3 regions of the Lysinibacillus sp. YS11 genome follow, and region 1 is predicted to be linked to each of the others. Evidence: riboswitches for the same ligand, from Rfam matches in the RefSeq annotation. Region 1 holds a riboswitch; each other region holds the start of a gene.
The links. A riboswitch is a leader RNA that binds a small molecule or an ion and turns the genes downstream of it on or off. The one in region 1 is predicted to bind cobalamin.
Positions count from the first base shown of each region.

Region 2: linked by a shared signal. The riboswitch ahead of cobT (nicotinate-nucleotide--dimethylbenzimidazole phosphoribosyltransferase) and the one ahead of LBYS11_RS21090 (hypothetical protein) in region 1 are both predicted to bind cobalamin.
Region 3: linked by a shared signal. The riboswitch ahead of LBYS11_RS02655 (ABC transporter substrate-binding protein) and the one ahead of LBYS11_RS21090 (hypothetical protein) in region 1 are both predicted to bind cobalamin.

Region 1 is NZ_CP026007.1:4,208,675-4,219,856, forward strand. It holds gene LBYS11_RS21055 (YebC/PmpR family DNA-binding transcriptional regulator) at 1-420, opposite strand, end outside; gene LBYS11_RS21060 (low molecular weight protein-tyrosine-phosphatase) at 622-1,083, opposite strand; gene LBYS11_RS21065 (lysophospholipid acyltransferase family protein) at 1,144-1,746, opposite strand; gene LBYS11_RS21070 (putative RNA methyltransferase) at 1,826-2,659, opposite strand; gene LBYS11_RS21075 (MATE family efflux transporter) at 2,662-4,029, opposite strand; gene LBYS11_RS21080 (tyrosine-protein phosphatase) at 4,164-4,931, opposite strand; gene LBYS11_RS21085 (ABC transporter substrate-binding protein) at 5,077-6,027, opposite strand; gene LBYS11_RS21090 (hypothetical protein) at 6,011-6,568, opposite strand; cobalamin riboswitch at 6,726-6,924, opposite strand; gene LBYS11_RS21095 (glutathione peroxidase) at 7,049-7,594, opposite strand; gene LBYS11_RS21100 (hypothetical protein) at 7,675-8,229, opposite strand; gene ytvI (sporulation integral membrane protein YtvI) at 8,320-9,378, shown strand; gene LBYS11_RS21110 (C40 family peptidase) at 9,541-10,674, opposite strand; gene LBYS11_RS21115 (ABC1 kinase family protein) at 11,017-11,182, opposite strand, start outside.
Region 2 is NZ_CP026007.1:1,205,056-1,216,237, reverse strand. It holds gene LBYS11_RS05640 (ABC transporter substrate-binding protein) at 1-746, opposite strand, end outside; gene LBYS11_RS05635 (CotD family spore coat protein) at 1,303-1,608, shown strand; gene glnA (type I glutamate--ammonia ligase) at 1,707-3,041, opposite strand; gene LBYS11_RS05625 (MerR family transcriptional regulator) at 3,097-3,474, opposite strand; gene LBYS11_RS05620 (methionine gamma-lyase family protein) at 3,629-4,882, opposite strand; gene LBYS11_RS05615 (trimeric intracellular cation channel family protein) at 5,224-5,829, shown strand; gene cobT (nicotinate-nucleotide--dimethylbenzimidazole phosphoribosyltransferase) at 5,881-6,936, opposite strand; cobalamin riboswitch at 7,028-7,204, opposite strand; gene LBYS11_RS05605 (hypothetical protein) at 7,612-8,007, shown strand; gene LBYS11_RS05600 (rhodanese-like domain-containing protein) at 8,051-8,353, opposite strand; gene hfq (RNA chaperone Hfq) at 8,449-8,679, opposite strand; gene miaA (tRNA (adenosine(37)-N6)-dimethylallyltransferase MiaA) at 8,777-9,679, opposite strand; gene LBYS11_RS05585 (alpha/beta fold hydrolase) at 9,666-10,583, opposite strand; gene LBYS11_RS05580 (glycerol-3-phosphate dehydrogenase/oxidase) at 10,587-11,182, opposite strand, start outside.
Region 3 is NZ_CP026007.1:565,609-576,790, reverse strand. It holds gene LBYS11_RS02680 (acetyl-CoA C-acetyltransferase) at 1-380, opposite strand, end outside; gene LBYS11_RS02675 (heterodisulfide reductase-related iron-sulfur binding cluster) at 577-2,808, opposite strand; gene LBYS11_RS02670 (cob(I)yrinic acid a,c-diamide adenosyltransferase) at 3,168-3,731, opposite strand; gene LBYS11_RS02665 (adenosylcobinamide amidohydrolase) at 3,744-5,204, opposite strand; gene LBYS11_RS02660 (FecCD family ABC transporter permease) at 5,201-6,202, opposite strand; gene LBYS11_RS02655 (ABC transporter substrate-binding protein) at 6,199-7,167, opposite strand; cobalamin riboswitch at 7,304-7,487, opposite strand; gene LBYS11_RS02650 (acyl-CoA dehydrogenase family protein) at 7,545-9,212, opposite strand; gene LBYS11_RS02645 (class I adenylate-forming enzyme family protein) at 9,214-10,716, opposite strand; gene LBYS11_RS02640 (MerR family transcriptional regulator) at 10,709-11,098, opposite strand.

The sequences.
Region 1 (11,182 bases):
TTCTAAGCCAATAACTGCTGTTGAATCGAACATATAAGCTACAGATCCACTGACACCCATATTGCCGTTATTTTTACCAAATGCTGCACGTACATCTGATGCTGTACGATTTACATTGTTTGTTAAAGCATCCACGATAATCATTGTGCCGGCTGGTCCAAAGCCTTCATAACGTAATTCATCAAAGCTTTCATCACCGCCACCTTTTGCTTTATCAATGGCTTTTTCTATAATATGTTTTGGAACACTGTATGTTTTTGCGCGTTCAAGCACTACTTTAAGTGCACGGTTTGACTCTGGATCTGGTTCGCCTGATTTAGCTGCCACATAAATTTCTCGCCCAAATTTTGCATTAATACGGCTTGTGCTTTGATCTTTAGACGCTTTCTTTTCTTTAATATTGTTCCACTTACGACCCATTGTTTCCACTCTCTTTCAAAAGATAAATTTATAAAAATAATAGATACACAGTTGTATATCTGTAAATGGTAATTAAATACTTATCGTATCTTTACTCTGCAAATAATAACACAATGATGCTTACAAAGCTAGATATACCAATGTTTAAGGTAGCATTTTTCTAAAAAAATGGCTGTTAAAATTTACGATTTTAGCGCCATCTTACAACAGCTCTTGTTTAATTTTTGCTAGCAATGCCCGACAGCCTTCTTGCACCAATTCATAGGTTTCCTGAAAATCACCTGTATAATAAGGATCCGGGACATCCTTACGATGCGCTGTTAAATCTAAAAAACGAAAAATCTTTGGCGAGTTTGGATTGCCTAGTATTGTGCGGATATTACGAATATTGCTTTCATCCATTCCAATAATATAAGCAAACTTTTCAAAATCAGACTTTTGTAATTGTCGACCTTGCATATCTATTGTAGAAATACCATATTCCCTAAGCTTATCCTGTGTACCTCTATGTGGAGGTTCGCCAATATACCATGAGCTAGTAGCAGCGGAATCCACTTCAATTTTATCTTCTAAATGCTCTTTCTTCACCATGTCGCGCATGACCGCCTCAGCCATGGGTGAGCGACAGATATTACCTAAACATACGAAAAGTACTCGAATCATTTTATTTTCCTCCTACAACAAAGCACTCAAAATCAATTTGATTCTGAGTGCCGTTTGCTTTTATTTTACGGGAATACGTTTCTGTAGTTCTTCTGTTAGAGCAACTAATTCATGCTCAAGGTGTTGAGTAAACTGCTCACGACCTTCTTTACCCTTGCCTGTTACATAAAAAGGCTCACCATAAATTAAATAGCCTTTGCCTCGCTTCATTACATCACCCACATTACGTGCACCAACATAAGCAGCTGGAACAATTTGCGCCTTTGCCAACTGTGCAATGGTAATAGCCCCTTGTTTTAAATCTGTTCCTTCTGCACTACGTGTCCCAGAGGGGAAAATCCCTACAATTTTACCTTCCTTCAATAACTGCGAAGGAATTTTAATCACGCTTGGTCCAGGATTATCACGGTCTACCGGAAAAGCATTTAAATGCTTAACAAGCCAGCCAAGCCCTTTCATTTCAAATAATTGCTTCTTCGCCATAAAGTGAATTTCACGAGGGTACATGGCTACACCAAGGTTTAAAATATCCACATAGCCAGTATGTGTACAAGCTATAATAAACCCACCCTCTTTCGGCAAGTTTTCTTCTCCGTATACACGAGCCTTTGAACCCATTAATTTTAATATTACTTTGACAACATTTGCTGCTAGTTTATACACTGTTACATTCCTACCTTATTCAATAGTTATTCCCATTGTAATCGAAAATACCAGTATACTGCAATTGCAGGTGACCAACTTAAACCTTCCCTACTAATAGATCCACATCAATCGTGATTTCATTTAGTTCAACGGCTGTTTGTTCTGCTTTATGCCAACCCATTGGTGTCATCTCTAATAGAGCGGGTACTAGCTCTTCTGAAAGCGGTAAAGTATAAGTTACACGTTCTACGTTTACCTCACAAAAACTTTCTTGAAAACGAGCTACAATTTGTTTATTAGAATAAGTTTCCTTGTTTGAATCTGCATATAATTGAGCACGCAGTTCCCGCAAATAACCACTTTGCGGTACAACCTTCACAAGACAGCCATTCGGTGTAAGAAGTCGTTTAAACTCCTCATAATTTGCTGGTGATAGTATATTTAAAATGGCATCGAAACTCGCTTGAGCAAATGGACTTTTAGCTAAATCCCCTACACACCAAATTTGTTGAGGATAATGACGTGCTGCAGCCAAAATGCCCTCCTTCGCTATGTCAATTCCAACGCCAATACCATGATCTCTATCATTCATAATGCGAGCTAAATGTGAGCCCTCTCCACAACCAGTATCGAGCACCGTTTTTGCAGAGCTTATAAGCTCACCGATTCGGGCTTCTACAGCATCATAAATCCCACTATCAATAACAGCCTTGCGGGATTCAAAAAGGCTCTTACTATATTTAGAAGCGGCGTTATGTGTCAGCATATTGACATAGCCTTGTTTCGCAATATCAAAGGAATGGTTAGAAGTACAAACCAATCTCCCCTGCTCATATACATGCATTGATTGCTGACAGATTGGACAAGCAAAAAGGGTGATATGTTGATCCATTAATGCCGCCCCGATAGCACGTTTCGATAATGCGCCCATTTCTATGCCTCCTTTTTGTCGTTCGGTGATACAAGAGCATAACGCTCCCATTTACGACTTTTCCATCTAAAGTATACGATAATTGCCCGCACCCATTCATCTGCTGAAATGGCTAGCCAAATTCCGACCAAGCCCCAATCCAATACAAAGACAAATAAATAGCCAAGCGGCAGGCTCATGCAAACCATTGATAGAAAACCAATTTTCACAGGGAATCTAGCATCCCCAGAAGCGCGTAAAGAGTTAATGACAACGATATTCATTGTGCGACCAGTCTCTAGCAAAATACTTAATGCTAACACGGATGCCCCAATCTTAATGACTTCTGGATTATCAGTAAATACCTGCATAAGTGGCTTACGGAATAGCGTAACGACTGCGACCATAATAATCGTAAAAGCAAATGCTGCACGAACACTTTTCCATAGCTGATGATACGCCTCATCTTTTTCTCCTGCACCTACATGACGACCAATAATAATGGCTGTTCCTGTACCAATGGCAATTGCAAATAAATACGTAAACATCGAAATATTCATAGCATATTGTCGTGCTGCTAGTGTTTCTGCTCCTAAGTAAGTCGCATAATATAAAAAGATGATTTGGCAAAATTGATAAAGTACCTGTTCAAACGCAGATGGTAAACCAATGTTTAATATTTTTCTCACATATTCCTTTGAATACTCAAAAAAATATTGTAACTTTACGCGCACTTCCATTACCTGATACAGCAACCAGAAAAATACTAGGACGGCTAATCCGCGACTAATGACAGAGGAAATAGCCGCTCCTTTCACACCAAGCTCTGGTAAACCTAAATTCCCAAAAATAAGACCGTAGTTTAGCACAACATGTAAGACGTTCATGCCAAGCGAAACGTACATAGTTTGTTTTGTCCAACCATGTACACGAATAATTGCAGCGAGTGCATTAATAATAGCCTGTAGGAAAATAAAACTCCCAATGATGGCTAAGTAACTTTGTGCATAGTGGAGTACTTCTCCCTGCAAGTTCATCATTGTCATTAAATGTCTCGCAAAGAAGAAAAATAAAATACTCATTAAAAGCCCAACGACCAAATTCATCGTGACCGCTAACGCCGAGATCTTGGCCGCTTCAAAAAAGCGTTTGGAGCCTAAATACTGAGAAACAACAATAGATGCACCATTGCCCACTACCTCCAGAATCAAGATGGCAATATGGATATATTGATTGGCTGCACCTACTCCTGATACAGCATTATCTGATAAAGCACTGAGCATAAAAGTATCGGCTAGTCCCATCAACATAAATAGAAAAACTTCTAAGAAGATTGGCCATGTTAAATGGAATAGACTTAACTTATTTGTCTCTTTAATTGTGTCTGCCAATACTTTCACTTCTCCTATTTTTTCTTAAAAATCTATTGTATCTTATCACAAATATTCAGACTGTAAAGAGATTTATAGGAAGACAGTGCTTCCACATAAAAAATCCCTTTCACATCGTGTGAAAGGGCTCATTTTTAAATTAAGCAATAAGATTGTAATTGCTCTCGTTTTTCAATTGTTAGGCCAAATTCCTGCTCTAAAAACCCAGTCTTAGAACCATAGCGACGATCCATCGCATCCAATGCTGCTTGTAAATAGTCTTCACGGGCGGACATTAATGCATAAAATTGCTGTAGTTCTTGCTCATTATACTGATGCTGAATAGCCTGAGCCATTCGTTCTACCATTGGACGTAAATGTATATTAGTATCTAAATAATCCTCCATGATAGTCTCCACGGGTACATCTAAAGCTAGTAAAATAAGTGCTCCTCCAATACCCGTTCGGTCCTTACCAACTGCGCAATGATGTACAAGACCTAGATTATTAGGATTTTGAATCGTTTGCATTAACTCTTTAAATGAAAGATTGTTAAAAGGCATTTGTGCATAAAAATCCCGAAACATCTCAGGGCTTACCACTTTATAGAAATCTCTACCACCAGCATTGGTTGGCATTTCAAAAGCATGATTACCCTTCGCTGGGATTTGTATATATTGAGCATGCGAGAACACTGGGTTAGGATTATGATACGCCTCATTGTTATCGCGATAATCAAAAATGGTCTTAATCCCTAACGTTTCAAATAGCTCTTTATCCGACAGTGTCATTTTTCCAAGGGCAGCTGAGCGGTAAAATAAACCGTTCTTTACCCTACGCCCATCTTTTGTTTTATATCCACCCATGTCTCGGAAATTATAGACTGCTTCAAATGGAATTACCTTTGTCTCTAATTGCTCCAATCACTACACCTCCTAAGATTATCAAGCATACTTACTTTTATTTTAAAGAACAAACTACATTAATTCCAATTTTCACGCTAGGTAATAATTTAAACCACATAAAAAATGCTAGCTGAATGGCTGACAGCTAGCATGGAAACATTTCTTATTTAAATAACTCTGGGTACACAGCCTTCGCTACTAATTCTACAGCTTCACCAATACGCGGACCAGGTCGATTAGAGATATCTGTATCAATGGACAATACCGCTTTGTTTTGAATAGCTTTCACAGTATTCCAACCATCTCGTCCAAGAATTTCTCCTATTGGATCTTCTGTATAGTTTACTGTTGTTAAAATAACATCTGGATTTTTCGCAATAACATCTTCCTCATTCACTTTTGCCCAGCTATTCAAGTCAGAAAAAACATTATTAACATTAGCTGCATCTAATATTTCTTGCTGGAAAGTGCTAGAGCCTGCTGTATATATATCTGGCTTAGGGCTAACCTCTAAATAAACATTTTTCGGCGTTTTTACATCCTTCACCTTCGTTTGTACTTCAGCAATTTTCGCTTTAATCTCTTCGTTTAATTTATTTCCTTTATCAGGAACATCCATCACAGCAGCAATTTGTTCGATATCTCCATAAACATCGTCGAAAGTAGTCGCAGATTGAATAACAAACACTTTAATTCCTGCGTCCTCAAGCGGCTTTAGGGCATCCTTATCACCGATTGTATAAGCAATGACAACATCTGGCTTTAACGCTATAATTCTTTCACTGTTAAAGTTCGTAGTATCAGAGACACGTTCAATTTTTTGTGCTTCCTCTGGGTAAGTATCGTACTCAGTTGCTCCTACAATTTTATCGCCAACACCTAAAGCAAACAAAATTTCAGTATTACTTGGTTGTAAAGATACAACTGTTTTTGGTACTTCTTTAAACTCTATTTCCACTCCACGGTCATCTGTCACTTTATAGCTTGTTTTCTCTGCTTGTTGTGTATCTTGCGAAGCATCTTTATTTTTTGTATCTTCAGCAGTGCCACAGCCTGCTAATACCAGTGCAAGTAAGAGCACTGATAGCCATTGGAAATTAAATACTTTTTTCATTGTTATTCTCCTTTTTCTTTTTCATTGGGTAGGATTTACTAATAAACGGTATTTCCGCTATTCCAGCTTGCTGATTCATAAAAACAGCCATGACAAAACATACATTAGCTAATAAACCAAGGTAATCGAAAAGAATAGCTGGAACCTCTCGTTCTTCTGATACTTTGTGTAAAGTACGATATGATTTTTTTGCCTCACTGCGACAAAGATGTAAGGCTGCAGCAGCCTCTGTTCCTTGAGGTAAAACAAAACTTTGAATCTCTTCCTTCACATGGCGAACGTAAAAATCATAACGTTCACTTAACCAAGATAAATCCTCTTCAGTTACTGCTAATTTCCCACGTACTGAGCCATTCACATGATAAGCCATAGGTAACATAAGCAATAAATCCTCAGTAACAACTTGAACATCCTCTTTTTTTACCGCAGCTAATGCAACTCCTAGATGTGTTGTCAGGCTATCTGTTCGAATTTCAAAATCGACCGTTGAAGCTTTCTCACGCATAAATGGATAACAAGAATAACGGGCATCTTTTTTCACTTGCTTCCCCCCTATTTTCTATAATGAAAAATTCTTATTTGAAAGGCATAAAAAAGTCGCTCCTTTTTGCAAAGGAACGACAAAAATAACATAATGAGCCATCAAACTGGACAAAGCCTATGTATTTGCCGTATATCCTCCTAGCTTCCGAGAAGTTTTTATACGTTCAAATAAAGGTCGGTCTCCTGGCTTGTACAGTTCGTCACATGAAACGAATGTGTTATAAAGGACCTTCCCATCTTCTTTGAGACAGTGGTAAATCTTTATAATGGCTGCACTTACAGTTGCGGAAACAGCTCCGGTTTTTCACCGGATTCCCGATTATGCTAATTAGCACCTTTATTCTGCAAGAATATTTCATTTGTAAAGCAGTTTATCATATATGCTTCAGAAAAAATAGCTGTACACAGTTTTAAAATATAGCATTATTTCTACTTGAAGAGAAAACCCTAACAAATTTTTACATTATTAAGAAATTTACTATAATAGTGTTTCAATTGCTTTTTCAATATCGAGCTGTGAATCTGTTGGTTCAAAGCGTGCGACGGTCTTACCATTAGCATCTACTAGAAATTTTGTAAAGTTCCAGCGAATATTACGACCATCTAAAAAGCTTGGGGCAAGTTGAACAATTGCTTCTGCCAACATTTTCTCCTGCATACTTGCCTTCCCAAACTCTCGGTAATCCACTTCATGCTTTAAATAATTAAAGAGTGGATGGGTAGCCTCTCCATTTACCTGTACAAGCTCAAAAATCGGGAATGTGACCCCATAGTTTACCTTGCATAGATGCTTAGTTTCCTCCCCATCTTCAGGATTTTGATGGCCAAATTGATCACAAGGGAATCCAAGAACTACAAAATTCTCTTTTCCATATCTATCATACATTTTCTGTAAGTCTTCAAATTGATATGTAAATCGGCATTGGTTTGCCGTGTTAACAATTAACATTGTTTTTCCACGATATGTTTCCATCGATAAAATTTCGCCATTAGGCTTCCGAACTAGATAATTATAAATGCTCATGCATAATCCCCTTTTTTCATTCATTATAGTTGACTATTCTATCGTTCATCAAAGAATTTGCACAAAAAAACACCACCTCGCTACTTTGAACGGATGGCTGACTTATACTTCTTTTTATATTTAGCATCTTGTTCTTCATTAATTAAACGATGGGCAATATCTAATAATTTCGAGTCATTTGTTTGATCATATAACTTTTTAAATGACATTATAATATCCTGACGAATAAGAGATGGCTGTTTTTCATCTATACATGTTTGAAATCTTTTAGCTAGATACGATACAACCAAATCTCTTTGTACTGGACCCGCCTGTCCAATTTTCCAAATTGCTTGTAATGCATGCCTTGCCGTAGCAGATTGTTCATCGTAAGTCACAGCCCAAATCTTTAAAAAATCCTCCAAGACCCTTTCTTCTGGATCACTTTTTGCAGCTAAAGCGCATAAAATTTGTGCAGCACGTGCACGAGAATAACCATTATTGTATGTAAGAGCTTTTATTAGCTGTTCCCAAACTGCATATGTCCAATCTACGGGTTCTTGCATAATTTTTATTAATTCCTCGTAAGATTCATATTGAATATCGCGATCATGCTCTGTTAGATTACTAAAAAGTTGCAAAATCTCTTTTTCCATAATTCATCCCTACCTTTATTGTTTCAGAACGTAATAAAATTTGATTTATGGTACACTTAACTTAATTTTTTTCGCAAAGAAGGTGAGTTTATGAATAAATTTAATGCTAGGAAATTGATTTTTCGGTTGATTGTGATAATATCACTACTTCTAGCTGCCTATTTTGTTATCCCAGTGTCCATGCCTTTAATACTTGCTGGGATTAGTGCATTTTTCTTAGAACCAATTGTCATGTTCTTTAAACGGAAATGGAAAATGTCACGGAAAATAGCAGTTGCTTTTATTTACATAGTGAGTGTTATTGTTATATCTATTATTTGTTATCTTTCTATTACACAAATAATGACACAAATAATTTTACTATCTAAGCAAGCTCCCTATTATATTTCCAAGCTATCAGATATGTGGCTTCATATGCAAGAAAATATTTCTAAATACACAGAAGACTTTCCACCTGAAGTAAGTGCTTCGCTTCAAAAAACCACTATGGATTTCATAAAGAAAGTCGAAGAATCCTTTTTAAGCTTCTTTAATTATAGCAAAGTTTCTGCCTTCTTTTCAGAGATACCCAGCCTATTTATCAGTCTTCTCGTTTATATGATTGCGCTATTCCTATTTATGCTTGATTTGCCTAAGTTAAAGCAAATCACTTATAAATATTTAAAGCCCAATACAGCAAAGAAGATAAAAATTATTTTAAATCGCTTAAAAGATGCAACATTTGGCTATATGAAGGCTCACTTATTTGTAAGCTTTATTATTGGAGGCGTCACACTCATTGGACTGCTATTAATCCAACCGAAATATGCAGTAACAATGACGATTATTATCTGGTTAATAGATATTGTACCATTCCTAGGCTCTATCATTATTCTAGCGCCATGGGGACTTTACCACCTGTTGATGGGAAACACCTCTATAGCTGTAAAATTATTCATCTTAGCTGCTATTTTACTTATTATTCGTCGAGTAGTCGAGCCTAAATTAATGGGAGACCATATCGGTTTATCCACTTTACCAACATTAATTTCCATGTTCATAGGTCTACAGTTATTTGGTATTATCGGTTTACTTGTCGGCCCATTCGTTATTATTTTCTTTATTGCCTTGAAAGAGACAGGTGTCATCAAAGTAAATTTTAAAATTTAATATCAATTTAATATGCAGGAAAGTCTCTTTTCAAGAATAGAAGTAGTCGTCTTGTTTCTTTTGAAAGAATAGCATTCCAAAAACAAAAAAGGTCATCTTTGTATATTTTTCTCTACAAAGATGACCTTTTTCTTATCTCAACCGTCTATATATTAGTGAGGCCTATTGAATACGTCCAAAGCCTACTAAGTATTGATTCCACCAATCAAGTGATTCAATTACGACACCATTGTTTTGAGCGTCGATCATTGTGTTATTACCTAAATAAATACCTACGTGAGCTACACCTGAACCATAGCTGAAGAACACTAAGTCCCCAACGCGTGCTTCACCTGCTGAAATGCGTTGTGTTGCTAAATATTGTTGTGATGCTGTACGAGGTAAAGAAACACCCGCTTGCTTATATGACCATTGTACAAGACCTGAACAGTCAAAACCTGTCGATGGGTTGCTACCACCCCAAACATAAGGACGTCCTAGGAATTGTTTAGCTGTTGAAATGGCATCTCCTGAAGAAACAGTGCCAGCTCCTGACCCAACAATAATTTTTTGTGGTTCGCCTCCACCATTATTCTGAGTTGCTTGTATAACTGGTGTAGCTGCTTGAAGTGCACGTAAACGAGCTGCCTCTTCTTCAGCTGCTTTACGCTCTGCTTCTAAACGTTCTTCTTCTTGTTTCGTTGCAATTTCAGCTTTTAATGCAAGTGATTTCGCTTCGTTCTCAGCTTTCTTCACTTCCATTTCGCTTTCTTTTTGCTGAAGCTCTTGGAATTGTTTTTGAAGTTCCTTTTGTTTTTCATCTAATGTAGCTTTTTGTTGCTCTAAGCTTGCTTTATCTGCTTCCTGTTGATCCACTAATTCTTGGTCAGCATCCATTAATGTTTTTACCGCTACGACACGATCCATTAAATCTGCAAAGCTTTTTGCCTCAAGCACTACATTTAAATAAACACCTACAGTGTTGTCTTGCGCTTGATATGCAGCCATACGCTCACTTAAAATTTTTGAACGTTGCTCGATACGTTTTTGTGTTTCAACAATACTAGCATCCACTTCTTTAATATCTGCTTGTACTTGTTTAAATACCTTTACTTTTGCGTCGATCTCTTGTTGTAGTTTCGTTAGTTCTTCTTGTAATTTTTTAATTTGTGCATCTATTTCAGCCTTTTTCTCAATCATTTGTTGAGAAGTTTCTTCGGCATGTACTTCTGTTGGTTGAATTGTATTAAATAATAAGCCGCCAGCTAGTGCTAATGCTAGCACCATCGACTTACGCCATTTGTTACGCTTAGCCACGTTACCTTCATTTCCCTTCATCTATCAATTTCGCTCTCGATATTCTATGTAATCACTTGAACGATTTCTATTTTAATTAAATGTTCTTATATTTATTTTAGCCTTTTAAAGTTTAGCATTTTCTACATAACTTTTATACTATTTCATGTCTATTTAATACATTAGTAAAACTCGAAATATTTCTGTAACATTCGCACTTAAACTACATTATTCTACATAATACATTTTTCTTCTACACAGAGAAACTATTAGCTAATTCGACATTAGACCTAACAGATCTTTTGTAATGTTTTTGTAATATTTGAGGGTGCCAAAGAAAAAGGTAGGGAAAAAATTCCCTACCTATTGCTTCATCGACCTTAATGCTTGTATAGATAATCTCACTAACAAAATAGCACATAAAAATAAACCTAAATATGCCGCTGTGTTCAAATAGACCGCATAAGAATCGTGGATAAATTGTGAAATAGCTAAAAGAGCGACAGATATAATACCAAAAGTTATACCC
Region 2 (11,182 bases), 1.6 Mb from region 1:
TCATCTGTTAAATTTTTAGGACCTTGGAATCCAAGCTCAGATAAAATAGAACCCGCATAACCTGTCACATAAATACGAGCATGGTCTGCTCTGAAGTTGACAACAGAAACATGGAATGGCCATTTATCGCCAAGCTTCTCTTTGATTTTTGTTTGGAAATCAGCTACTCGTGTATCCCAATCGCCAAGTAATTCATTCACCTTATCTTCTTGATTCATTGCTTGACCCATCATTTCAGCTGTTCCTTTGAAATCGAAAACCGTTTCATGAGCAACTGTTGGTGCAATCTGCGATAACTGATCATAAATTTCTTCATGACGTACTTTAGAAGCAATAATTAAATCTGGTTTAAGCTTTGCAATTTCTTCAAGGTTTGGTTGTGTTTCTTGTCCTACAATTGCAACGCCATCAAGCTCATTCTTCATATAATTATAAACAGGCGCTTCTGCCCAAGATTCTACTACCCCAACTGGTTTAATGCCCATAGCAACTGCAACATCTGTTGCGCCTTGATATAGTGTAACGATTTTTGTAGGTGTGCCTTCAATCGTTGTAGTACCCATTGCATGTGTAATCTCACGACTAGAAGATTCTGATTCAGTGTTGCTTTCTTCTGCTTTGTCGTTCTCTTGTGAACTACTGGAGTTCGATGTTTTCTCCCCACACCCAACTAATAATAACGCGAAGGTTAATAGTAGTGTGAAAAGTACAAAAAAGTTCTTTTTTTGCAGTGATAATTTTGGCATACATTTCCTCCTAAGAAATAATCGACAACGATAATCATTATCAATTAAAGAGTATACTGTACGATTGTTTTATTGACAATATCTATTTTTTCAAAAAACATACTTTTTTAATAAAAATTTATTTTACATTATGACGCTAGGAAGAACGTTATTTGAAAAACCTATTCATCGTGTTGAAAACCAAGCATTTGGATGGTTGTTAGACTCATTATCTTCACTTTAAAAATATGTGCTATTTTGTTCACTACTGTTAGACATGAAAGAAGTTTTGCAGCATGATCAGGGGAGGATCATCGCCCTTTGGAAAGGACGATGATGGAACGGAAAACACCTCGCCCTGCGAAATTGCTTTTCTTGCCGTTGACATCATCATTTTCAACAATATGTCATGCTTTCATTTCACTCAAAGATGTAGGCAAATTGATTATAGATTTTCTACTATTTTAGTTACTTGTTAGATTTACCTATGCATTAATAGGCAAATAAATAGACCCTATCGACGTATATCTCATATCTTAATAATGAACTACAACTTATCAAAACAGGAGGTAATAACATGTTTCAACGAAGACGCCACCCGGCTAAAGGTCCACACTGCTGTCCGCCACAAATGATGCCAATGCAATATGATCCACCACAATTTTTACCACCAGAGCAATATGTACGCACAAATTATATCCATACAGTTGTTCCACACGTACAACCTGCACATGTTACAACAGTGAACAAACATATGATTGATCATCAGTATTATTTCCCATGCACAGAATCTGTCGTGAATGAATGCTGTGAAACACATACAATGTGCGGTATGCCACCTAACCCTTGCCATATGCCACACCATCATAAACATATGCGCTAATACTAAAATAACGATGGGGTTGTCAGATGACCCCATCGTTCCTAATATGTTCAGAAAAAAACCGAGTACCCTTTATCAGGCACTCGGTATCTTTATGATTAATACATTTTTAAATATTGATCGCGTTCCCATTGATGAACAGTTGTACGGTACATATCGAACTCGATTTCTTTTGCTTCTTTAAAGTTTGCATAAATATGCTCACCTAATGCTTCCTGTGCTACTTGATCTTTAGCAAGTAATGTTAGTGCATCATCAAGTGCTGCAGGTAGGTTTTCAATACCATTTGCTTGACGCTCTTCTTCCGACATCACATAGATGTTGCGGTTAATAGCAGCAGGTGGTGTTAGGCTTTGACGAATACCTTCAAGACCTGCTTCTAAAATAACAGCCATCGCTAAATATGGGTTTGCAGAAGGGTCTACAGAGCGTACTTCAACACGAGTTGAAAGGCCACGTGCAGATGGAATACGAATTAATGGTGAACGGTTTTGTGCAGACCATGCTACATAACATGGTGCTTCATAACCTGGTACTAGACGTTTATAAGAGTTAACTGTTGGGTTTGTTACAGCTGTGAAACCTTGTACGTGTGCAAGAACACCCGCCATGAATTGCATAGCTGTTTCAGAAAGACCTAATTCTGTAGATTCATCATAGAACGCATTTTCTTTGCCTTTAAATAGTGACACGTTAAAGTGCATACCAGAGCCCGCTTCACCAAATAGTGGTTTTGGCATAAATGTAGCGTGTAAGCCATGTTTACGAGCGATTGTTTTAACAACTAATTTGAATGTTTGGATGTTATCACACGCAGTAACAGCATCCGCATATTTAAAGTCGATTTCGTGTTGTCCTGGAGCTACCTCATGGTGTGATGCTTCAATTTCAAAGCCCATTTCTTCTAGCTCTAACACGATATCACGACGGCAATTTTCACCAAGGTCTGTTGGCGCTAAATCGAAATAACCACCATGGTCATTTACTTCTAATGTTGGTTCGCCTTTTGCATCTAATTTGAATAAGAAGAATTCTGGCTCAGGCCCTAAATTGAAGCTTGAGAAGCCCATTTCTTCCATTTTTTTAAGAATTCGTTTTAGGTTGTTACGTGGGTCACCAGCAAACGGTTCGCCTTTCGCAGTGTATACATCACAGATAAAACGTGCTACTTTCCCTTTTTCAGAAGTCCAAGGGAATACTACGAAAGTATCAAGATCAGGATATAAATACATATCAGATTCTTCGATTCGAACGAAACCTTCAATAGATGAGCCATCAAACATCATTTTATTTTCAAGTGCTTTGTCTAATTGACTTACAGGAATCTCAACATTTTTGATAGTGCCAAGAATATCTGTAAATTGTAAACGAATAAAGCTTACGTTTTTTTCTTCGATGAGACGTTTAATGTCCTCTTTTGTGTATTTACCCACAGTTTTCCACACTCCTATAATTTGTCTAGCTTTTATGTTTACCCTACCCTATTTATTAATAGAATCGAGATAAATCCCCTCTTCGGATGGACGATTTTTGCATGCGCTGTGCTTGACGCATTTCTTCGCGCATAATTTGGCGTAATTCTGAATCACTTAAATCTTGCTCATCAGTTGTTGCAACAGGATTTTTCTTTTTAGCAAATATTTTTTTAATCTTCGCCATATTCATACCCTGTTCTAAGTAATCTTTAACCTCAAGCAATGTGTCGACGTCATTTAGTGAAAACATACGTCGATTGCCTTCTGTTCGGTGCGGCTCAATTAAATGGTGTTCTTCATAATAACGAATTTGTCTTGCCGAAAGCTCTGTTAATTGCATCACGATACTCATCGATAATAACGGCATAGTTCGTCTAATTTCACGACTCATTTAAGTCCTCCTCCAATACCCGCTTATCATATAACGAAATTTTTTTACTGTCAACCAACCATGTAAGGTTATCTAACATGGTTGGCACTATTTTTTTCAATTCGATTAAAAATTGTAAAAAACTATTCATATTTAGGCTTTATCTATTGTCTTGTTATGCTTTTTGAATGGCTTGAACCGCACTGCAAATAGCAAATTTAACGTGTTCATATGTTAGTCCCCCCTGGATAAATGCTGTATATGGAGGTCGTATTGGGCCATCCGCTGTTAGCTCAATGCTAGACCCTTGAATAAATGTTCCAGCTGCCATAATGACATCATCTTCATAGCCTGGCATATAGGCTGGTTCAGGAGCATAATGGGCATTTATCGGTGAGTTCGCTTGTATTTCACGACAAAAATCAATCATTTGCTGAGCCGTTTGGAACGATACTGATTGAATTAAATCTGTACGCTTCGCGTGATAGCTCGGAGAAGTGCTCATGCCGATTTCCTCAAGCATTGCAGCTGTAAATATCGCCCCTTTTAGTGCTTGCGATACAACATGTGGTGCTAGGAAAAACCCTTGATAAAAATCACCTAGTGTATTTAATGTGGCCCCCGCTTCTGCTCCAATACCTGGAGATGTCATACGATAGGCACATTTCTCCACTAAATCTGCGCGTCCAGCAATATAGCCACCAATTTTAGCCAAGCCTCCACCTGGATTTTTAATGAGCGATCCTGCCATTAAGTCAGCCCCGACCTCTGTAGGTTCCTGCGCCTCTACAAACTCGCCATAGCAGTTATCTACAAAAATAATAGCTTTCGGAGCTAATTTACGTACCTTTACACACATTTCTGCAATTTCTTCAATTGTAAAGGATGGACGTGTTGCGTAGCCTTTTGAACGCTGAATCGCAATCATTTTGGTTTGTGCTGTAATGGCCTCTTCAACACCTGCCCAATCAATGACCTGATTATCTAGTAAATCCACATGTCGATAACTGATTTTATAATCTTTCAGTGAACCTGTATCTTTATCACCACCATCGACAATGGATTGCAATGTATCATATGGCTGACCCGAAATATAAAGCAGCTCATCACCAGGACGCAAAACACCGAATAGACTAAGCGTGATTGCATGTGTGCCTGAAATAATTTGCGGTCGGACTATGGCTGCCTCTGCACCAAATACTTCCGCATAAACACGCTCTAGATTATCCCGCCCCTCATCATCATAGCCATAGCCGTTTGATGGGTGTAAATGATAATCACTTACTTGATGCTTTCTGAAAGCTGCTAGCACCTTCTGCTGATTGTAGAACGCCATTTCTTCTACCTTGGCATGATAAGGCCGAACTTGCTCCTCTACTTTTGCCGCTAACGATAGCGTTTCTGTTGATAAATTTGATGTAAACGTCATTCTTTCTTCTCCATTTCACAATGTCTCGCATTTCAATCAGTAAGATTTATTGACTATCTAAATTGACTTCAATCACTCTAGAATTCCCTAACCAACTACTGGTATATAAACGCTTTTGACGAATGTTTTTCTTTATTTTAATCACATTTTATCAATTTGTATGTGCACCTGTAAAACTTGCCTATTGTTTCTAAGAGGATTTTACGCTAAGCTAATGTGCGGACTCATTTCAAGATGCGTATTTAATGACCGATTTTGGCTATTAAATTCATAGATTCTGTTACGTAAAAAGTCTTTTAACTTTTAATAAAGTTTATTTATTGATAGAAGGGGTGAAAGGGATGGCTTGGGAGGTTTTTAGTATTATAGGAACAATTGCCTTTGCTATTTCTGGGGCAATTATTGCCATGGAAGAAGAATACGATTTATTCGGTGTATATATACTTGGTATTGTGACTGCTTTTGGTGGAGGAGCTATCCGAAATTTACTCATTGGACTACCTGTCACAACACTTTGGGGACAGGATATGATGTTTCAAATAGCGCTTGCTGCGATTACGATATTCTTTATTTTTCCGCATCATCTGATTCAACATTGGCATCGTTGGGGTAACTTCACAGATGCGATTGGCTTATCAGCATTCGCTATTCAAGGCGCACTCTATGCTGTTAAGCTTGATATGCCAGTAAGCGCAGTTATTGTAGCTGCTGTTTTGACAGGTTCAGGTGGGGGTATTGTACGAGATTTATTAGCTAGAAGAAAACCATTAGTTCTCCGTGATGAAGTTTATGGTGTTTGGGCAGCTCTTGCTGGACTGCTAATCGGATTCGAGGTTTTTACAGGGGACATTTTCCTTTATATTTTATTCGCAGTGATTACAGCTTTACGAATTCTTTCCTATATGATGAAGTGGCGCTTGCCATTACGAAAATTAAATCGTGCATAAATACCATTCAGCCAATGACCAAAAATTAAGTCATTGGCTGTTTTATTGTTTTTATCTTTTTAACAACTGCATTGATTCTTCTAAAGTCACCATGTTTTTCATCATCGAGCAAGCTGCATCTAAAATAGGAAAGGCTAAGGCTGCTCCAGAACCTTCGCCTAAACGCATATTCATGTGCAACATTGGTTCAATGCCTAGTAAGGCAGCGGCAATTTTTGCCCCTGGTTCCTCTGAAACATGGGAAGGAATGATATAATCGATTACTTTTGGTTCGAGCTTATAAGCAATGAGGGCTGCTATAGTTGAAATAAATCCATCAATGACAACGGGTTTACGATGGGCAGCAGCGCCAAGAATAATACCTGTCATCGCCCCTATCTCTAACCCTCCAACCTTAGCCAGAACATCAATAACATCATTTGGATTAGGCTGATTTAAGGTAATTGCTTTTTCAATAACTGCCGCTTTATAGGCAATGCCTCCTTGGCCTACTCCTGCACCAAACCCCGTTACTTCGATAGGGTTGCATCCCGTCAAAACAGCTAATATCGCAGCACTTGGTGTTGTATTGCCGATGCCCATTTCTCCAGTCCCAAGTACATCAGCACCTTTTATGATTTCCTCAGTGGCCACACGGATTCCTACTTCTATCGATTGAATGGCTTCTTGTTTGGCCATAGCTGGACCTTGTGCCATGTTATCTGTACCATATTTAATTTTATGAATAATGACACCTGCATCAAGTGGAATATCTTCTTTTACACCCACATCTACTGTGACCACCTTTGCATTGGTAATCCCCGCAATCGCACAAACGCCTGTACCCCCCTTAGGAAAATTTAATGTTTGAAAGACCGTAACATCTTGTGGATTCGTGGTTACACCTTCCTCGCAAACACCATGATCTGCAGCACAGACAATCATCACTTTTTTGTCGACCATCGGATATAATTGTCCTGTTATACCAGAGAGCTGTACGGCAAGTGATTCTAGTTTACCCAAGCTACCTGGGGGCTTACAAAGCGCATCAATCCGCTTTCTAGCTTGCTCCATACTTTTCATATCAGCCCCCTGAATGTTTTGAATCGTGTCTTGTAATAATTGCATGATTATTTCTCCTCTCGTTCTCATTAAGACAAAATAAAAAGTCTGTAGTTTATTGTCATGACAAATAAACTACAGACTTTTCCATCATCTATATCTTCTATAGCATGTAGGCAGGTCTCCTGGCTCAAGTTCAACATCTCATAGTACCTTCCCAGCAATTTGCTAGTGGCATACACTACGAAACTCCCTCATACAGTGGCGGGTCCGCTAAAGCTTTTCACTTTATTCCCTATTCTCCCTAGTGGGCACCTATTGCTTTATGTAATTATGTTAAATCTACTTTACAACTTTTTTAGTGTCAAGAGGAAAAAATTTTTTGAGTGTTAACTTAGTACATACTGCTATTCACAATAAAAGCTTATCAAGTGCTTGTCCCAATAAATGAATCCTTCACTTGATTCCTAGTCTTCCATAATTAGTGCTTTTTAGAATTCTCTATGTCTAACACTCGGCTTGTACAAAAATCCATTACTGAATCAATTGCCATAACAAGTAAACTCAGACTTTTCAATCATCTCTATCTTCAATAGCATATGTTCTGCCAATTCACTGAGTAATGTTGAACATAAAAGTTGAAACCTTAATAATCTGTTCAATGTAAACATAAATTATTTCTATGATTAAAATTAGGGTAAGTATCAATAGTAAAACGATGAAAAGTTAGGAGTAGATACGATGAATGCAAAACAATTAAGAAACGCTATTGCTGAAACCTGTGAAACGCACGATAGCCTCTATGCCAAACTCGTAAAACCGATCAATCAGTTGTTAATCAATATCGACGCTTCGATCAGTGAAGAGACAGCAAATAAAATACTAGAAAATTTAAAGTTATTTCATAGTGGTGATAAATACATTACGGAGTGTCATTTCGAGGAGAGTCAAAATTTCTTGAAAGATGGCATTGAGCTTCTCCAAAAAGGGGATTTGGCGAATGGAGCACTACAAATTTATGGAGCTGGTGTAAACTTTGCTAGTTATGCTTCAAAAGTGCAGGGACAAAAAAATGTTAATATCTACAAAAACTTTGAAGAGAATTTTAATTTTATCATGGATGCCTTGAAAAAATAATCATGAAAAAAGAAAGAGTGTATACTCTTTCTTTTTTCATGATTTATTTAAATTCTAATTCTCCATCATAAGCCAGCATGCCGCCTTCAAGGTTTGTTACATCAAATCCTTGGGCCTCTAAGAAAGCACACGCATTGGCAGAACGAGCTCCAGCCTTACATACAATAATATATGGCTTTTCTACATCTAATTCCTCTAAACGTTCAGGGATAGTTCCGAGTGCAATATGTTGAGCACCTGGGATCATGCCATGGGCTACTTCATCCTCTTCACGTACATCGATAATATATAGGTCCTCATTTGCATCTAACAGATCTAATAATTGTGTTGTTTCCATTGTTTTCATAAACTTTGTCCTCCAAAATATCAAATTCCACTATCATTATAGCTTGTAGCAAAAAAAACAGCCAGTGTGAGAACACTAACTGTTTAACAAACTTATTATACTTCTGTCTCTAAAAACTCTATTTGTTTTGCTGGTACGAATGTAGAAATGGCATGCTTATAGATTAGGTGCTGCTTATTCTCAGCATCAAGTAGTAATACTGTAAAATTATCATATGATTTCACAGTCCCTTTTAACTGAAATCCGTTTAATAGAAATACAGTTACAAAAACACTGTTTTTACGTAGTTGGTTCAAGAACGTATCTTGCAAATTGATTGATTTCATCAAATAGCCTCCCTACTAACTTTCTACCTCTTCATTCCTATAGTAGCACGTTCTACCAATTTATCAATTAGTAATTTTTAGAAATTTTTCTTTATTCTTATAATCGATCATCCGGCGTAATAAAATGGACATCCATTTTATTACGGAAATAAGTAAGCTGTCTTTTTGCATAGCGACGGGAATTTTGTTTTAAGCTATCAAGGGCTTCCTCTAGGGTACATTTGCCATCTAAATAATCATATAATTCTTTATACCCGATGGCTTGTATAGACTGCACTCCACGGATATTTTGCTGCCATAATCCCTTCACCTCTTGCAGAAGACCATTTTCCACCATTAAATCAACACGACGATTAATACGGTCATATAGCACGTCACGGGACATGTTTTGACCTAGCCCTAAAATAACATGGTCGTAAAGGGGTACTTCCCCTCGATTTTGCGCTTCTGCTGCTTTTGATACACCGCTTAATTCCAGCATTTCTAATGCACGAATAACACGACGTGTATTGTTTGGATGGATTGTCTCCGCTGTTTGAGGGTCTAGTTGTTTTAGTTTGTCATGCATTGCCTCAGGGCCAAGCTTTGCTAATTCCTCATAGTAGGCTTTTCGTGCTTCTTCATCTACTTTTTCATCAGTAAATTGGAAATCATAGAGGACAGCTTGTACATATAAGCCAGAGCCTCCTACTATTATAGGTAATTTTTGACGAGCTTGTATTTCCGCGATCTTCGCACGTACTAATTTTTGATAATCTGCTACCGAAAAAGATTCTGTAGGCTCTAAAAAGCTAAGTAGATGATGAGGAACGCCCTCCATCTCTTCTTCGGTAATTTTAGCTGTCCCAATATTGAGCCCTTTATAAACTTGCATGGAATCACCATTAATGACTTCACCGTTATATTTTTTTGCCAGTTCAATGCTTAATGCCGTTTTACCTGAGGCAGTCGGTCCCACTATTGCTACGACCTCTGCCTGCTGCAATTTAGTTTCTATCATATTTTTCTAACCACCGTAATAAAACTTGAAAGACCGCTTCTTGATTGTCTTCATTTAAAATTTCATGTCGTTTATCCTCGAATAAATAAACCGTTACATCCTCTACACCCACCGCTGCTAACTGTTCAGCAACTTTGTAAACGCCTAGCCCCTGTTCACCAACCGGATCTTTACTGCCACTAATCAAGAGAATAGGGAGGTCTTTTCTTACTTTTGCTAATTCTTTTTTACGATTTAGTGTGGCAAAGCCAGTTGTCAAATCCACGAAAAATTGATTCGTTGGAATAAAGCCACAATAGGGATCATCGATATACTTTTCCACCTCTTGTTGTACTGAACATAACCAATCATAGGCAGTCTTCGGATTGGGAAATTGCTTATTAAAGCTACCAAAGCTCAATTGATTTAACAGCTTACTTTCAGTTTCTTTTCCTAGTCCCTTAGCTAAAGCCTTGGCTACTAGATTTCCTACAGCATGCAAGGCTGTCACATTTCCAGTACCACAGAGAATAACATTATCTACTTGCTCTCCGTATAATTGAATATAGCGTCTAGTAATGAAAGAACCCATACTATGGCCAAAGAGAATTAATGGTACATTAGCGTATGGTACGTGAAGTTGTGTAATCACTTCATGAGCATCTTTTACAACACGCTCAAATCCGTTTTCTTCAGCAAAAAAGCCCAATGTCCCATTATATGCTGCCGTTTCACCATGCCCACGGTGATCGTGCATCGTCACAACATAGCCTGCTACGTTGAGTGTTTTCGCAAATGTTAAATAGCGACCGCTGTGCTCTGCCATGCCATGCAAAATGTGAATATGTCCAATACATGGCGTTGAAGGCTCCAATGTTCGCGTGAAGACAAATTGTTCATCCGACATTTGAATATAACGCTCCATCCCTTACTCCCCTTCTTTCACAAAATTTGTTGCATCGTTAATGGCTTGCTCTAATTCAGCAATATATCTATTTTTTTGCTCCTCTGTATAATTTAAGCGTTGTTGCATCACCTGAATCACTTGCTGTTTATAAAGCTTTACTGCTTCAATATCGAAGTATAATAAACCAGTCCGACGGATAAAGAAGTCGCTTGGTGTATAGACCATTTCGGCTTCAATGCCATACAGTAGCATCGCATGTAAGGCAAGAGGCATTGTACTACCATGTTCATGTAAAAATTTCACCCGATCAAATAAGGCATCTACATTCGTGCCATACTTTTGTACGAGATGCTTGGCTTCATCATAATTTAAGCCATATTGTACGCCTTCACGAGCTTTATAGGCAATATAGTCAGGGAAATTAATAGCGTTAATTCCCTTTGCACCAGAAAGTGCTAGCTCACGTGTTAAACAGGCACTTGCATGCTTGTAGCGACGGGTCTTCACAATTTTATCCACAATCGTTTCAGCCATTTGGCGATAGCCCGTAAGCTTACCACCCGCAATCGTCATTAAACCACTTGGCGCTGTCCAAATTTCATCTTTCCTTGAAATTT
Region 3 (11,182 bases), 940 kb from region 1:
TTCAGAAGATAATATGGTGCATTGGACATAGATTCCATGCCACCCGCAATAATCACTTCTTCGTCCCCTAAACGAATCAATTGATCTGCTAATGTCACCGCACGCATCCCTGAAGCACAAACTTTATTGATTGTTTCTGTTTTTACTGCTGTTGGTAAATTGGCCTTCAGCGCAGCCTGTCGAGAAGGAATTTGCCCCTGTCCCCCTTGTAAAACAGAACCTAAAATTACCTCATCCACTTGCTCAGGTGCAAGATTTGCCTTCTCTAATGCCCCTTTAATGGCAATCGCACCTAAATCACTTGCATGTAATGCTGATAATGAACCTCCAAATTTACCAAACACAGTTCTTGCTCCTGCTAAAATTACAGCTCTATTCAAGTAAAACACCCCTTTTGTTTTACGTTCTCGATGAAGATGCAAAGCATTATTGACTGAACGCTCGCTCGACTTCTATCGAGGAAAAATGGGAGTTTACTATCTCAACTCCCATTCCCATTTAATCTTATTCTACAAAACAATTTTTTATTGTGCAATTTATATTTTTCAGATAACTAAAATATTTCTGCAATAGCAATCATTTTTCTGCGTTCGCTTCCGTATTCTCGTCTTGTTGAACATTTTCTATAGACGCTACCACTTCTTCGTATGTTTCTTCTGTTTCTTCGGAAGAAGGATTAACTGCCTTTACTTTTTCACCGAATACAGAACGTTCTAGTAATTCTGCAACATCAAATGTTCCAATAGAGTCTTCAACCTCTTTAGCCTTTGTACCATCCTCTAGCATTGTTAGGCAGTAAGGACAGCCTGATGAAATAACTGATGCATTTGTTGCAAGAGCCTGTTCTGTTCGCGCTACGTTTATGCGATTTCCTACATGCTCTTCCATCCACATTAATCCACCACCAGCTCCACAGCACATCGCTGTTTCGCGATTACGTTCCATTTCAACAAGCTTCACGCCAGGGATTCCTCGAAGGATCTCACGTGGGGCATCGTACACATCATTGTAGCGGCCTAAATAACAGGAATCATGGAAAACAATCGTTTCATGAACCTCATAGTTTAGAGCTAGACGATTTTCCTCAATCAACTGATTTAATAACTCAGTGTGATGATACACTTCACCTTTCCAGCCAAAGTCTTGATATTCATTTTTAAAGATATTGTAGGCATGAGGATCGATTGTTACAATTTTCTTCACGTCATTTTTCTCAAACTCATCAATATTTGCTGTAGCTAGCTCTTGGAATAAGAATTCATTCCCTAAACGACGAGGTGTATCCCCAGAGTTTTTCTCTTTATTACCTAAGATTGCAAACTTCACACCAGCCTCGTTTAATAGACGACAGAATGCTAAAGCGATTTTTTGAGAGCGGTTGTCGAAAGCTCCCATCGAACCAACCCAGAATAAATACTCCATTTCCTCGCCAGATTTTTTCAGCTCTTTTACAGTTGGAATTTGGATTGTTGGATCTAGATCACGCCAATTTTCTTTTTCCTTGCGGTTTAAGCCCCAAGGATTACCTTGTCGTTCGATATTCGTCATTGCACGTTGAGCATCAGGATTTACTTTCCCTTCAGTCATTGTTAGATAACGACGTAGATCAATAATTTTATCAACATGCTCATTCATTACAGGGCATTGATCCTCACAGTTACGACATGTCGTACAAGCCCAAATTTCCTCTTCTGTAATGACATCGCCAATTAAAGATGGGCTGTAGATATCCTCAATTACAGCACCTTCAGCACCAGCTGCAATTGCAAGCTGGTTACCCTTTGTATTGGCAAAGAATTGATAAGGCACCCATGGTTTTTGTTTTGTTACGACTGCGCCCGTAAATGTTAAATGGTCACGCAATTTTACGATTAAATCCATAGGAGACAGCATTTTTCCTGTTCCTGTTGCTGGACACATGTTTGTACAACGTCCGCATTCTACACAAGAATATAGATCAAGCATTTGCTTTTGTGTGAAGTCCTGTATGCGTCCTACCCCAATAGAAGGCATATCCTCTTCGCTTTCAGCATTTTCACCAGCTTCTTCCAAGGCCTCAAAATCAATTGGTGTTAATGTACCCGTACGATCTAAACGATTCATGTAAACATTAAGTGGACTGACAATTAAGTGGAAATGTTTAGACTGCGGTACGTATACAAGGAATGTTAATAGAATTAAAAGGTGTGCCCACCACATTACATAAAACACACCAGCGGCAACTGATGTAGGTAGGAAGCCAAAAATAGCAGCAATACTTGAAGCAACTGGCTCCGTATAAGTTAATCCCTCACCATGCCAAATTAATCCCATACCATTAGCGATTAATGTAGATACCATTAACCCACCAATGAAAATTAATACAAGGCCGTTTTTCCATCCTCGTTTTAGACGCACTAGCTTTTCAACATAGCGGCGGTAAAATGCCCACACTACCGCGACTAAAATCATTAAAACCACCAGTTCTTGGAAGAATGTAAAGACACCATAGAAAATGCCTAGTGGCAGATGTGACTCTGGTGCTAGTCCTTTCCAAATTAAATCAATGGCCCCTAACTGTACCATCAAAAATCCATAGAAAAACATAACATGTATTAAACCACTCTTTGGATCCTTTAATAGCTTATTTTGACCAAATACATTGACCATAATATAACGAAGTCGTTCTTTAACACTTTCATCAAACTCAACCTTTTTCCCCAATTGCACATACTTATAGCGTGTTTTCAACAGGTAGAAGAACAATCCTACTGCATAAAGCACAACCACGACTGTTAAGACAATGTTAGCAATTAATAATGGACTCATGGTTGGTCCCCCCTTTAGTTTGTCGTAATTTTCTCTCTTTGTGACGAATTTGCTAGTTCAAACAGAAATGTACTTAACTTTATCATTATATTCCTATTCTAATAAATGAGTGAGCATTCAGTCAACATAAAACGGAAATATTTCTGATAATTTTATATTCTTACATTTTACAAGAAAAAAAGCCACCCTGAATTTTTCAAAGTAGCAATTTTTACTTTCCTTAACTATTATACTTAGGGGGATGTCGCATATTCAGTAGACTTTTGAACATCTGCTAAATTGCATACAAACCTATACCGCCCCGTAGCTTAACATCTGGAAATTCATTTTTTGTACAAAAACATTTTTTAAATCAAACTTTATTTTTTAAAAACATTTCCACTGCGAATATATTCAACATCTGCTACGTTTAAGCGAGCATTCACAACACGTGCAGCTGCAAATAAATAATCCGATAAGCGATTTAAATATTTTTGTACAACCTTTGGTACATCTTCAACTTCTTTCATAAGTGTCACCATTTCACGCTCTGCTCGGCGTGCAACCGTGCGTGCAATGTGTAAAGTTGCCGCTGCTGGTGCACCTCCTGGTAAAATAAAACGTTGTAAAGGTGGCGCTTCGTCTGATAAAGCATCTATACGAGCTTCAAGTACTTCAATCGGTTGCTCTGTTAATTTATAATGACGTTCTTTCATCACATTAGCAAGGTCTCCACCAGCATCGAACAACTCATGCTGAATTGTCTCTAGGTCTGTTAAAATATCCTTGAAAAGCGCTTGATCTAATTCACTTACGGCCTTCCCAATAAAGGAATTTAATTCATCAATTGCCCCATATGTTTCCACACGTAAACTATCTTTATCAACCCGTCCTCCAATAAGACTTGTTTTCCCCGTATCGCCTGTTTTCGTGTAAAGCTTCATTTCTCTCATCTCCTAAAACTGGTTTTTATAATTCCTAATCGCCTGAACTGTTGTTTCATAGACACCCTTTGCAATCATTTTACCAACTTCCGTAATTGGGCCACCATACAGCATTTCTTCTCCTTTTTGAGTTGCAGCAATTAACAGACTATCTGTAGCAGTACCTGTTGCAATTGTTCCACTCCGCTCATCACGAATATTTTCTGATTGCAACGCCTTTGTTTTTGCCTCAGTTGCTGTCATCAATGCCTGAAAAAATGCCTCTTCCGATAAACAACCATTAACGATAACCCATGTATTAATAGTACCAATATATGGATCATCTTGTCTTTCATGTACTCGAGATACATCAACTGCATTGCCTACACCAGCTGTTACAGCTACGATTATACTGCCAAAAGGTGCTGAAAATTCATTGATGGCCACTAGAGCTGTTGGTACTGCTGTTAGCATAACAACAGTATTTGTAGATGAAAAATTTTCCCTTTTTAAAAATTCTTTAACTTCTCGTTTCACATCGCTAATGACATAATCACCAGGAACTGAGCGATTTAATAAGCAATTATGCCAGCCAATACCTGGGTTATGAACTGCAGAAGATACGGTCTTCAGAGGAAGCTCTGATTGAAGTTGGATATATTGTTCAGTTATCGTAAAGTGCTCTTTTTTGATGACAGCTCGCTGCTGATAGTCTGTAGCTGCGGGCATCATTGTAATTTGAGGTTTTGGTATTTCAGGGTGAGCATATGTAGTCACCCGTGCTTGATAAACTTCTTCAATTTGGGAGGCAATTAATACTTCATGTGGTGCACCAAGTGCTCTCATTTGTCCGCTTTCCATCAGCAATAATTCATCACAATAAAGAGAGGCTAAATTCATATCGTGTAGTACCATAACGACTGTTAAACCACACTCCATGGCTTCCTTCCGAACCATATCTAAAATTTGACGTTGGTGTGCAATATCAAGATGATTCGTTGGTTCATCCAGCAGTAAGATTTCAGCTGTTTGAGCTAATGCCTGTGCAACAAAAGCTCTTTGTTGTTCACCGCCAGATAAAAATTCCATCGGTGTATGCTCATATCGCTTTACACCTGTTTGAAGCATTGCATGTTGAACTGCCTTCTCATCTTGTGCAGACCAACTCGAGAAAAAGCCTGTTTGATGCGGGTAGCGCCCCAGTGAAACTGCCTCTCTCACACTGTTCGAGAAAGCATTTGCATGAAGCTGTGGTAATACAGCCATTTTTTTCGCCAAAGCACGAGCATTATAAGAAAGAATATTTTGTCCATCAATCGAGACGGTTCCAGCAGTAGCTGGTAAAATACCACTCATTACTTTTAATAATGTGGATTTCCCGCTACCATTCGGCCCTAGAATGCCAAGAATTTTTCCTTTTTCAACAGTAAAACTAATGTCCCTGACGATTGGTACATCTTCATAGCCACCTGATAGATGTTCAACAACAATCATGCCCGTACCCCCTTGCTTCTTCGCTGCTTATAAAAAATATAGGAGAAAACAGGTGCTCCAATAAATGCCGTAATAACACCAATTGGTAGCTCTCTTGGCACAATGATTGTTCGTGCTACTAAGTCGCAAATAATGAGTAATGTTGCACCATTGAAAAAAGATAATGGTAATAAGTGGCGATGATCAGAACCCCAAATCATCCTTGTCATATGCGGCACCACTAATCCTACAAAGCCAATTGTGCCAGAAACCGCTACAGCCGCTCCAGTTAACATGGAGCCACCTGCTAATATCAAATATTTACTGCGCTTTACATTAACACCTAAATGTTTTGCTCGCTCTTCACCATACAACAAGACATTTAATTCTCGTCTTTGTGTCCATAGCATAATTGAACCAACAATCACAAAAGGAATGATCATTTGGACATATGGCCAACCACGCATCGAAACAGAACCAAGTAGCCAGCCTATTACCTGACGTAATTCTTCACCAGATAAGGCAATCATTAATGAAATAAGGGAACCTAAAAAAGAACTAAAAATAACACCTGTTAATATCAACGTTTCCATTTTTAATGAGCGGTCTACGAGTCTAGCAAAGCTCATAACAACTACCATCGTAATGATAGCACCAATCATACTGAAGATTGGCAGCGCATACAAACCGACAACAGGTATAGAAATACTAAAAAAGATCGTTAAAACAGCACCAACAGAAGCCCCTGATGAAACCCCTAGTGTATATGGATCTGCTAATGGATTTTTTAATAAACCTTGGAAAGCTGCTCCAGCAATAGCTAGAGATGCGCCTACTAGTCCCGCTAATAACACGCGAGGCAAACGAATTTTCCAAAAGATATTGGCGGCTGTTTCATCAACCGCCTTATTCCACAATACTTCTAATGGAATATGAACCGAGCCTATCGCTACGCCACACCAGATGCTAATAAGAAGAAGCGTACATGTTAATGTATAGGCTAGTGCTATTTTTTTCACTTAAATACCTCAGGATAGATTGCTTTTGCTAATTCTTCTAGACCTTCAGCTAAACGTGGCCCTTGACGACTTGTCGTACTTTCATCTACCTGCACAATCGCATTATTTTTTACGGCATTAATCGTATCAAAGCCCGCACGTTTTGGTATTTTCGTTAAAATATCTGGTACATAATGATATGTCACCACGATGACATCTGGATTTTTTGCGATAATTTGTTCTGCATCAATTTTATACCAATTATCGCCATCTACAGCTACATTCTCTGCATTGATCATTTCAAGCATCGCGTTCATAAATGTACCATTGCCAGCTGTATAAATATCTGGCTCATCTGATGCTTCAACTAACACTTTTTTGGGTTCAACATCCTTGACTTTAGACAAAACTTCTTCTACTTTTGCCTTCATATTAGCGACAATTTTTTCTGCCTCTGGTAATTTCCCTGTAGCACGTCCAAGTTGCTCAATTGTTGTATATGTTTCATTAAAGTCTTGTGCATTTTTTACAACAAATACTTTCAAACCTGCTGATTCAAGCTGTGCAATAGCCTCTTCTGAAAGAGACATGCTAGATTCGTGTGAAAAAACGATATCTGGTTTTAAGGCAATAATTTTTTCAATATCGTATTCCATACCGCCAACCTTATCCTTCTCAGCTGCCTCTGGCGGATAATCGTCGTTGTCCGTAACACCAACTATTTCATCATTTAAACCTAGTCCAAAAAGGATTTCAGTATTACTTGGAATAAGTGAAACAATTTTCTCAGGAGGTGCTTCAAGTGTAATGTCCTTACCAAGGGCATCTGTTATCGTCATTGGGAATGTTGCTTCATCCACCTGTGCTGTTTCTTGCTGTGTTTGCTGCTCGTTAGATGGCTTGTTATCTTTTGCTTCCTGCCCACAAGCAGCTAGCAAGCCTACTGCTAAAAATGCTGATAATCCTATTTTCCAAAATTTCTTCATGTGAATCCTCCTTCGTTGATCCGTGCGACATTTCGCTTTATTCTACATCAAAATAAAACCCCTCATCTTTGATCGATGAGGGGGCAAAATCGCACCAAAAAAACTGATACAAAATCCACCACCCTATCCTCGTAGGTTGTCATGTCGTTATAAAGGCAGGTCTCCTGGCTAGTGCTACTTGCGATTTTTCAAGCCTTCCCGAAATCTTCAGTGGCATCATTTGAAAAAACTCACACTTACAGTGGCGGGACCGCATCGGAATTACACCGATTTCCCTTTTCACTTTACTTAAGTAAAGAACCTTTATAATATTCAGTTGATTTCATTATACATGAAAATGAAAAAAGTCGCCTCCATTCAAGACGACTCCCCGGCCATTATACAATTTCAGAAAAGTATTGGACTGTTTTCATTTGAGCACCCATTTCTCTTAATGACCATGTCTGCTCTAAATAAACGTCTGCTAGTTTTTCATATTTCCCACCAAATTTATGTGCCCACTCAACCGCTATGACACTTTCATAAAGGTGAGCCATTTTTTCCGCCATACCTTTAGCTTCAAAAGTTTTCGTTGCCTCGTCTAAAGCGCTAAAAATTTGCAGTTTCACAGACATATTCGCCAATTGTTCTTTAACGATTTGTACTAGTGAGCTGTCAGCTAATTTGTCTAATCGTTCCTCCATCTCCTGTACAAACAGTTCATGAGCATGAAACTTATCTACTAAACGAATGAGTTCTAAGGCCAAAATATTAGCCGTCCCCTCCCACACCGTTAACACTTGGGCGTCTCTTAATAAGCGGGGCGTTACAAAGTCTTCTATATAGCCATTACCTCCGTGTAATTCAATTGCCTCACTAGCATAATGAACAGCTTGCTCTGCTGTTTCCTTTTTCATAATGGCAATATATAAACGATTCATAATAAGATCTTGCTGAGTTCCCTGTCCACTTGTCACTTTATCGTATAATTGGATAAGGTCAAAAACTGTCGCTACTTCCACGTGCAACTTAGCTGCAAATTTCCCTAAAGTATCCTGAATCATAGGGTACTGTGTTAAGGGCTTGCCAAATGCATGTCGATTGCTTACATAATGTTTTGCCTCTAAGAAGCCGCGACGCATAATACCAATTGAAGCGACTGCATTACAAATTCTAGAGAGATTTAGTGCTTCTAGCATATAATAAATCCCTTTATTTTGCTCCCCTACAACATAGGCAAGTGTACCATCAAATTCTACCTCACCAGAGGGAACTGCCCGAACGCCTAGCTTATCTTTCAGTCGGCGAATACGTAGATGATTTGTTGTTCCATCTTCTTTGCGCCAAGGAACTGCAAACAATGTTAAGCCTTTGGAACCTGCTGGCGCACCTTCTAGACGTGCCAATACCATCGCTACACCACACATGCCCGCATTTGATGCAAAATATTTTTCACCATATAGACGATAAGCAGTGCCATCCTTTCTCGCCTCCACCACATTTGCACCTACGTCAGAGCCCCCTTGACGTTCTGTTAAAAAGGTCGCACCTTCATATAAATCTGTGTCACCTGTTGCACACACATGTGGTAAAAAACGCTGCTTTACCTCTTCATCTGCATAATGATCTAATAGATAGGCAGTTGCCATTGTCAATGTTACCGGACAATAAAAACCGGGCTCTGCATGTGATAGCAAATAACCTTGTGCAAAGCTATAAACATAATTCCCCTTGTGTCCTAGCTGCGGAATATGCTTGTGTACATAGCCTACAATCCCAGTATTATATGTCTCTTCAATCGTTTTTTTATAGCCATCATTAACCCAAACCTCCGATATCTCTTCACCATAGGCATCATATCTTTGAAGGCGAGGCTCACCCTGTCGATCTGTATGCTTTGCCCTCGTATCAATATCACCTGCACATAGCTCACCAAAATCTGTTAACTCTCGTTGGGCATAGGATAAAAACTCTTTATCTAACATCATTTCTACTATTTTTTGAAGCGTGTCATCTTCAGTAAAAAAGTTCGTAGTACGCATTGCTTCTTGTTGTAATACTTTCATGCTATCTCACCTCTTGCCCCTTTAAATTTTGTTTTAATATTTTGCCTGATGCATTGCGTGGTAGCGCTTCTACTTTTTCAAAAATACGTGGTATTTTAAACTTTGCAAGATGCTCCTCTAAATAAGCTTTCAAAGATTCCTCATGGATGTCTTGTTTAGCAGAATACACCGCCTTTACAGTTTCCCCCCATTGCGGATGTGGTACACCAATTACCGCAACCTCGAATATACCTTCAAAGCTCAATAAACAATCTTCAATTTCTTTCGGATAAATGTTGACACCTCCCGAAATAATGACATCCTTTTTACGATCTACGATCCAAATAAAACCATCTTCATCCTTGCGAGCTAGATCTCCTGTTTTTAACCAACCATCAATAAAGGCTTCATTAGTAGCTACTTCATCCTTATAGTAGCCGAGCATGTTGCCCTCACCCAACAAGACAATTTCCCCCACTTCGCCTACATTTACATCTTCTCCACTGTCATTCACAATACGCAACTCTGTACCAAGTGGCGCCCGCTGACCAATACTTCCTGCCTTTGCTTCATGTTCCTTGCCAAATAATAATGAACCACTTGGACCGGCCTCTGTTAATCCATATACACAAGTCAAATTATTTGTGCGGAATGCCTGCTGAATGAACCGAACCTCACTTTGAGATAACGGTGCCCCACCATAGACCCACCATTTCATAGAAGACAAATCTGCCGAATGTAGCCTTGGCAGTTGTGCCGTTAATAAATAAGCAACAGGTGCACCAAAGAAATGTGTTGTTTTCTCCTTTTCAATGGAATCAATGAATAAATCGGGTGTAAAAGTTGGTGTTAATACATTTGTTGAGCCTACCAATACACCCGCCATTAAAAATAAATGTAATGGTGCAGAGTGTGTTAATGGCATCATAAGCAAAATACGGCTCTCAGGCTTTACCTCCATTTCAACAGCTATCATTTGCGCCACTGTTAAAATATTACGGTAGCTAAATAACACACCCTTTGGTTTTCCTGTCGTGCCAGATGTATATAAAATCGTGGAAGGGTCATCCTCTTGTAACTGACAATCAATTGTTTGTGTACTAGCATTTTGAAGCATTGATTCATACTGATGCCATCCCACTTTTTCTTGACCTGTTTTAATTTTTAACGGAATACCGGCTAGCTGTTCAACTGCTGCAAAAATAACCTCATGTACGACAATTGCCTTCGCCTCTGCATGCTGCGCCACGTACTCTACTTCTTGCAATGTAAACTTCGCATTGACTGGCACAACGATCGCTCCAATACGCTGAATAGCAAAGTAACTGACAACAAACTCTAAAACGTTTGGCATAAAAATTAAAACCTTATCCCCCTGCTTTACTCCCTGCTCTAGTAAAGCATGACTAAAACATGTCACCTGCTTATCTAAATCTTGGTAGGTTACTCTTCTGCCATGACAAATAACGGCTTCATTTTTCGGATACTTACGGGCATTACGTGCTAATAAATTGGAACTATTCATCTTGCATCTCTCCCTTTAAAGTCGCTAATTTTTCGCTAAACATGCCATGCATTTGTTGTAACTCACGCTTCATCTGCGTCAGCTCAGCTATTTTACTGTCAATCTCTTGAATTTTTTGTTCCCCGTATTCAACCGTTCGCTCTAATTGCTGAATTCCTGAGCGATCAAAATCAAATAGTAGAACCATCTCTTTGATTTCCTCCAACGAAAATCCGTAACGCTTGCCTCTGAAAATAAGCTTGAGTTTCGCCAATTCTTTTTTGGAAAAGGTTCGTTGGTTGGTAGATGAACGATGGGGGCAAAGAAGCCCAAGTTCCTCATAATAACGAATTGTCCGCGTAGTTACATTAAACTCCTTTGCTACCTCCTGAATCGTCTTCAAAACCCTCTCCCCTTTCCTAATTGGCAACAGTATACCATTGACGTTAACGTAAACTTCAACAAAATTTTCGGAATTAACAGAAAA